Regions from separate parts of the Solibacillus silvestris genome, predicted to be linked through region 3. Evidence: riboswitches for the same ligand, from Rfam matches in the RefSeq annotation. Region 3 holds a riboswitch; each other region holds the start of a gene.
The links. A riboswitch is a leader RNA that binds a small molecule or an ion and turns the genes downstream of it on or off. The one in region 3 is predicted to bind thiamine pyrophosphate.

Region 1: it holds a riboswitch for thiamine pyrophosphate, as region 3 does, so the genes downstream of both, tenA (thiaminase II) here and tenA (thiaminase II) in region 3, are expected to answer to the same signal.
Region 2: it holds a riboswitch for thiamine pyrophosphate, as region 3 does, so the genes downstream of both, thiT (energy-coupled thiamine transporter ThiT) here and tenA (thiaminase II) in region 3, are expected to answer to the same signal.

The regions. Positions count from the first base shown of each region.
Region 1 covers NZ_JBQCJW010000003.1:163,950-166,220, forward strand. The annotation lists gene thiM (hydroxyethylthiazole kinase) at 1-348, opposite strand, end outside; gene tenA (thiaminase II) at 329-1,018, opposite strand; TPP riboswitch at 1,093-1,191, opposite strand; TPP riboswitch at 1,260-1,357, opposite strand; gene ACTHOQ_RS03160 (glycoside hydrolase family 18 protein) at 1,695-2,271, opposite strand, start outside.
Region 2 covers NZ_JBQCJW010000016.1:24,610-26,880, forward strand. The annotation lists gene ACTHOQ_RS11320 (AAA family ATPase) at 1-436, shown strand, start outside; gene yxzF (small protein YxzF) at 481-618, opposite strand; gene ACTHOQ_RS11325 (magnetosome magnetite crystal formation protein family) at 678-1,004, opposite strand; TPP riboswitch at 1,135-1,243, shown strand; gene thiT (energy-coupled thiamine transporter ThiT) at 1,368-1,913, shown strand.
Region 3 covers NZ_JBQCJW010000054.1:247-2,517, forward strand. The annotation lists gene ACTHOQ_RS18185 (ATP-binding cassette domain-containing protein) at 1-259, opposite strand, end outside; gene tenA (thiaminase II) at 284-970, opposite strand; TPP riboswitch at 1,068-1,155, opposite strand; TPP riboswitch at 1,310-1,398, opposite strand; gene rsmI (16S rRNA (cytidine(1402)-2'-O)-methyltransferase) at 1,507-2,271, opposite strand, start outside.

The DNA.
Region 1 (2,271 bases), on a different contig from region 3:
ATTGCATCTGATTATGCTAATCGTTAAAAGTTCGAGCAGCTGTTTTGCCGTTTCATAGCGAAATACAGTAGCCCCTGCCCCGACCGGATCGAGCACAACGGGGATTTGATGCGCATTTGCGCTTTGTCCTGCCAGTTTCATTGATTGAATTGCCCGGTCATTTAATGTACCCATATTAAGGAGCAGCGCATTTGCTTTTGAAGCCATTTCCGCCGCTTCCTCTATTGCATCAGCCATTACCGGGGAAGCCCCGACTGCAAGCAAGCCATTTGCCGTAAAGTTCGCCACGACATAGTTTGTTATGCAATGCACTAATGGCTGCTTTTTATTAATTTTTTGCAGGCTCATTTATATACACCCCTTGTACCCAGCCTTGCTTCGTCCACGGCATTTCCCAAAACATCCATTCGTAATAGCAGCTCTTCTTAAAATGCTCTTCCAATAGCTTTTGCTTTCTTGGCTGTTCCTTTGCATAGCGATTCAGCATGGATTTTTGTGCTTCGATATTTTGGCGCATCTCGGCGGAGGCATATAGTTCGATCCATTGTTCATAAAGCTGTACATTAGGACGTGCGTTTTTTAATCTTTGCCCGATTTCCTGATATAGCCATGGGCAAGGCAATATTGCCGCAAATGCTTCTGCTACATCCCCATTATGAACGGCATTATACATATGGCTCACATAGTTATAAGCTGCCGGCGCTGCTTCAAATTGTTCTATTTCTTCAGCTGTCACCCCTAGTTCTTTAAACGTAGTGCGATGCAATTCCAGCTCGGCTTCATGTATAAACTTCGCTGTCTGCAGGAAATAGCGGACATCCTCATCATTCGTAGCTTTTGCAGCCGCGAGCGCAAGCACTTTCGTGTAATGCTTTAAATAATACGCATCTTGCAGCATATAAAATTTGAATTTCTCCAGCGGCAAGCTTCCATCCGCAATGCCTCGCACAAAAGGATGATAAAAGCTAGCCTCCCAATAGTAATCCGTTTCTTTTCTTACTTTTTCGCAAAACTCCATTATTACTCCTCCTCTTTTTAGTGAGCGGAAGCACGAAAAGACGCCTCTAATAGTAGAGACGCCAAAAAGTGTAAATGCCACTTCTCATTGCTCCCTACGCCCGTATTAACGGTCAGGTTCCAAGGGTCAGGTTTTAACCTTCTCAACACGAATGTGTCCCCCCGCAAATCAAATGCTTAAGTATTTGCAAAAGAAAGGCTCCACGTAAAAAAATACGCGGAGCCCTAGTAAGTACATATGTATAATCTTGTACTTTGCTCCCTACGTCCGTGTTAACGGTCAGGTTCTAAGGGTCAGGTTTTAACCTTCTCAACACAGTGTGTCCCCCTGCAAATGCATTTAATTAAATCGAGTGTATCAAATTAAATTTTGCATAGCAAGCGAATGTTAGGAGAATGATGCACCGCTATTTCTTTTTCCCTGCCTCCGCAAAACTTACGCAACTTTGGCCCCGTAACGCTTTATGTTAAAATTCCCGGATAAACAAACTTCAACACAGCAATCGGTTAATCCTGTTTTTATTTCCAATTGAGGAAAAAGTGAAATCAATGAGTCGATTTCACTTTTTTATTTTCGCCACTGATTTTTCCATCGAATACTATCGGTTTTATACTTGGCACTTAGTTGGAACGAGACTTCCAAATCAGGGAACAGTTCGGATATATTACTAAAACCACTACTTCTTCACAACATGAAAATTCGCCCCGATGAGCAGCCAATTTTGCGGGAATGGCAGACCGAGCTTCCAATAGCCGACACCTCGCAAATTCAATCGTTTAACTAAATTGAATTTCGCCTGGATTGAGCGGGCGTCCTCAAACCACACGATATGCAAGCGCCCTTGCTCATCATAATAATTGAAGAATGGTGCTTGTGCGACATAGTCATATTCGATAGCCGCATTGTAGCGTTTAGCCAATTCAATCGCGCGCTGCGGGCTTAATGCCTCCGCATATTCCCCTCCTTGTACGAAAGGCAGTGTCCAATCATAGCCGTATAAGTTTTGCCCGAGCAATATTTTGCTTGCCGGAATTTCGGTTAATGCGTATTGTACCACCTGTTCGACTTGCGGCAGCGGGGAAACGGCCATTGGTGGTCCTGCAGAATATCCCCATTCGTACGTCATCAGCAATACAAAATCAACTATTTCACCATGTGCCCTGTAGTCATGTCCCGCAACCCATTCGCCCGGCTGATCGGCTCTCGTTTTTGGCGCCAGTGCAGTGGACACTGTATATCCTTCCGCATGCATC
Region 2 (2,271 bases), on a different contig from region 3:
TGCAAATGAAAGGCTTCGTCTCCTGTCGAATGGTCAGTATTTCCTGAAATCAACAGGACGGAAAGAAGGAAATGCACAAAGTGGGCTAAGCATTGATGTATATGATAGCCATACAGGGCAAACACGCGATGTAAAAACATTATCCGGCGGCGAAAAATTCAATGCATCGCTCTCGCTTGCTTTAGGGATGGCTGACGTCATTCAAAGTGTGCAAGGAAGCGTGCATATTGATACGATGTTCATCGATGAAGGGTTCGGTACATTGGATGAGGAAGCACTGCGCCGGGCAATCGATATATTGATTGATCTCCAGCAATCAGGCCGTCTCATCGGTGTAATATCGCATGTGGCCGAACTAAAAGCAGCGATACCGGCAATTTTGCAAGTGCAAAAGCTTAAAGAAGGACATAGTAAAACAGAGATCATTATAAAATGAAAATAGCGGTTCGACGGCCAAGGAGGGTTGTCGAACCGCTATTATTAACGTTTCGGAGTTCGTCGTGTGCTCGTAGGTTGCGGGACCGATTTTTTATCGATCATTTTTTTTATGATGGGATACACGATTGGTCCATATTTGATTGCTGTTTTAATGAATTTATTTAGTTTCACAAATAACACTCCTTAACGAATGACATTTCGTACAAAAAATATACCCAAATATTAGGCATAGATAAACATTACCGTAAAACTTTAATTGCCTGGACTAAATTCCAAATTGCCGCTGCAAAGAAAATAATGACTAATAATACAAAGCCTATAAAGTATGTGCTTACAAAAAAGTCGTGCGCTGTAAAAGTATCATTCCAAGAAAGCGCTGAGGCGAAAAAGTAAATCATATATATAATGCCAAGTGCAATCGGGATGAATTGTGTAATACATGCCTTTTGGGAGTTGCTTTTAACAAATTCATCTTTTGAAACAAAAAATATAATTAACGGCAAAATAAATGGCGCAAAATAAAAACTCAAATAGCTTATTGCACTTAAACCTTTTGATTGGTCCATCATTTTTCCCTCCTCTATACATATACATTTACATATACGTGACATCCGCAAATTTAGTTTCAAAATAATAGCGGTTGATAATTATGGAAATATTCGATACAATGAGCTTGTTCAAACAATAAATACTTAGATGTACCACAAGGGGGGCCGAGTAAGTCGGCTGAGATTGTGCACGTGATTGCACTGACTCTTTGAACCTGTAAGTTAAAACTTGCGTAGGGATGTGGATAGAAACCGACTGTTCAAACGATAGTCAGGCTTTTGTCCTGATTATCGTTTTTTTTATGTTTTCTATTCCTTCTTCACTTCTGTTACATCGGAAAAAAGAAAGGGGCATTGTTATGGACAAGAAAAAAATTATTGATGATGGTGGAAATAGCGATTTTCGCTGCCATCGGACTCGTGTTGGACCAAATATCTTTTAAAATGTGGGCACAAGGTGGATCGATCAGCTTTGTAATGATTCCGATTATTTTAATGGCGATTCGTTGGGGATTGACAGCAGGCCTTGCCACAGGATTACTTATCGGAGTTATGCAAATGATGTTCGGTGCATATATTGTGCATTGGCTTCAAGCAATTCTCGATTATGGCCTGGCATTTACGGTTGTAGGCTTGGCTGCTCTTGTAAGAAAACCTTTATTGCAAGCATCCCTATCGCTTAATAAAGGAAAAATGACGCTATATATTATAATAGGAGCGTTGATAGGCGGCTCATTACGCTTTGTCTCACATTTGCTGGCAGGTGTTATTTTCTTTAAAGAATATGCGGGCGATGAAAATGTATGGACATATTCGATTATTTATAATAGTTCCTACATGCTTCCTGCAACTGTAATTACGGCTATTATTGCTGTCTTATTATTCACATCAGCACCGCGCTTATTGCAAAAGGTGCAGCAAGTTTAAATAAAATCAAAAGGTTTGTAGTGGAGTCATATCGCTGCAAACCTATTTCTTTTTTGTTGGGGAACTCTAATTTTTCAAGAAAATATACATAAAAAAGGTTCATCACCATAACATGGGGTTGATTTCCATTGCGGGTCGGACGCTTTCGTCGCAAAATAAATTTTGCTGTTCCCGCTGGAAGCTTGCTTGTGACTGTCGCTAATGCTTTCGTCACAGAGAAAATCTTGTAGCGAAAGGCGCTAGCCGTCAGCTGGTGTTTTTACAGTGCGAAAGGTGAAACCGTCAGCACGAACACTCGCCTCCCCTCCATTCCAATCAACTCGCCTTGGCATGAAGTTTTGTCATCCCCAACTTTTGA
Region 3 (2,271 bases):
TACGCCATGGCAGTAGCAAATCTTTTTGTGGCATAAAGCCCACATCACCTGGGGCTGCTAGACGATTATGAATCACAATACGCCCTTCATTTGGCGTGAGTAGCCCGGTTATCAATTTAAAAATCGTGCTTTTTCCTGTACCACTTCTGCCGATGATTGATACGAATTCCCCCTGTTTAATTTCCATATTTAATTTAGAGATTACAGGTGAGGCATGTTCCTCAATAACATAGGTCACATTTTGTAAGCTAACTACCATTTCTTTATCACCTTCTCAAACAAACTAAATCGGCCAATCCTGTATGTGATAGTTCATATCCCAGAATAAATACTCGTACTTTGACGTAATTTGGAAATGCTTTTCTAATTGGACTAGCTCTCGTTCTGGTTTTCCCTCTGCTAATTCGTTCATCACGTCAATCAACCATTTTGCACCGTTGCCGAATTCCTCTGAATCGTATGTTTCTATCCACTTGGCATAAGGATTATTCGATAAATCGTGTCCATACTGCGCCCTTAGCAGCTTGCCAATCTCCCAATAATCCCATGCACAAGGTAAGAGGCAGGCTACTACATCCGCTAAGCTACCACTTTGCGCAGCATTTAACATATAATTCGTATACGCTAAATTTGCAGGGGTTGGTTTTGTTTCCTCCAATTCTTCTGACGTAATTCCAAATTCAGCTGCAAATTGGCGATGTAGCTTCATTTCAAAATGAAGCGTGTCGTTTAGTATCGCAGCAAATTTCCCCATCATATCGAGATTTGTAGATTTGACAGATGCAATGGCAAATAGCTTCGCGTAATCAATTAAATACACATAATCTTGCTTCATGTATTGGATAAACTTTTCCTTATCCAATGTCCCTTTACCAAGTTCCTGTACAAATGGGTGGCTATGATTTGCCTCCCAAATAGGTTGTACATTTCTAAAAAGTCGGTCTGTAAATTTTTCTGTTTTCACTTTCATTTCTAGTTCCTCCTTTTTTATAACAAGCACTTTCCTGAAAAATAAAAAAACCACTTCCTTAAATAGGAAATGGTTTCGTTGCATAAGTTGTATACACATACAATCGAAACTACTTCCCTACGCTAGTCCTAACTAGATCCGGTTCAAAGGGTTCTTCTCAGCCAATGGCGCCCCTAGAGTTTAATTACATATTTAATTTTTCTTATTTGAAAACACAATTCATGGAAAATGATGTTTTTCTCTTATGGTAATTACAGTGAACTGATTATACCTTTCTTGTCCATAAAAATTAAAACCCCACTCTTTTTAGAGAGCGGGGGAATGTACACGTATCTATCCTATCAACATGCCTCACTTCCCTACGCTAGTCCTAACTAGATCCGGTTCAAAGGGTTCTTCTCAGCCAATGGGCGCCCCTAGTGCTATTATTTATATTATTTATATTATTTACATCATAACATGTATTATAGTTTGCGCAAGTGATTCTGAGTAAATCATACATTTTTATCCAACCTTTTTCCATCACTCGCCTTTTCTTAAGGCCCTCGGTGGTACTCATTGTACACATCTCTTTTCGAAAGACCGCGCAATTTAGCGACTTCCTTGATTGCTTCCTTTGAATTAGTATTCATTTCTTCCATTGTATAATCCACATGCTGCTGTAATGTCATCGAGGACCAGTCAAAAGCTTCTTCTTCTACATCACCTAACTGATTACCTTCAAGTATAATACAAAATTCGCCACGGATTTCATTTTCAGCTGTCCAGTTGATTGCCTTTTCTACTGTTCCGCGTAAAAATTCTTCAAATTTTTTTGTTAATTCCCGTGCTAATGTAATTTTACGATCACCTAATACAAGCTGTAGATCTTTTAATGTGTCCTTAAGACGGTGTGGTGCCTCGTAAAATACAAGCGTTTCCTCGCGCTTCGCCAATTTTCCAAGCTGCTCACGGCGTTCCTTTTTATTTCGCTTTAAAAAACCAAAGAAATAAAATGGCTGTGGGTTTAAGCCAGAAGCAATCAGAGCGGTTAATGCTGCATTGGCTCCCGGAACCGGCACAACCGCAAAATCTTCTGCAATTGCTTTTACGACAATATCCGCGCCCGGATCCGAAATACATGGCAAACCTGCATCACTTACTAAGGCAATCGATTTCCCCTCCCGTAAATAGCCAAGCAACTTCTCCCCGCCAACTTCAATATTATGTTCATGATAACTGATTAGCGGTGTTTGTATATCGAAATAATTGCACAGCTTTTTCGTATTGCGCGTATCTTCCGCAGCAATAATATCCACTTC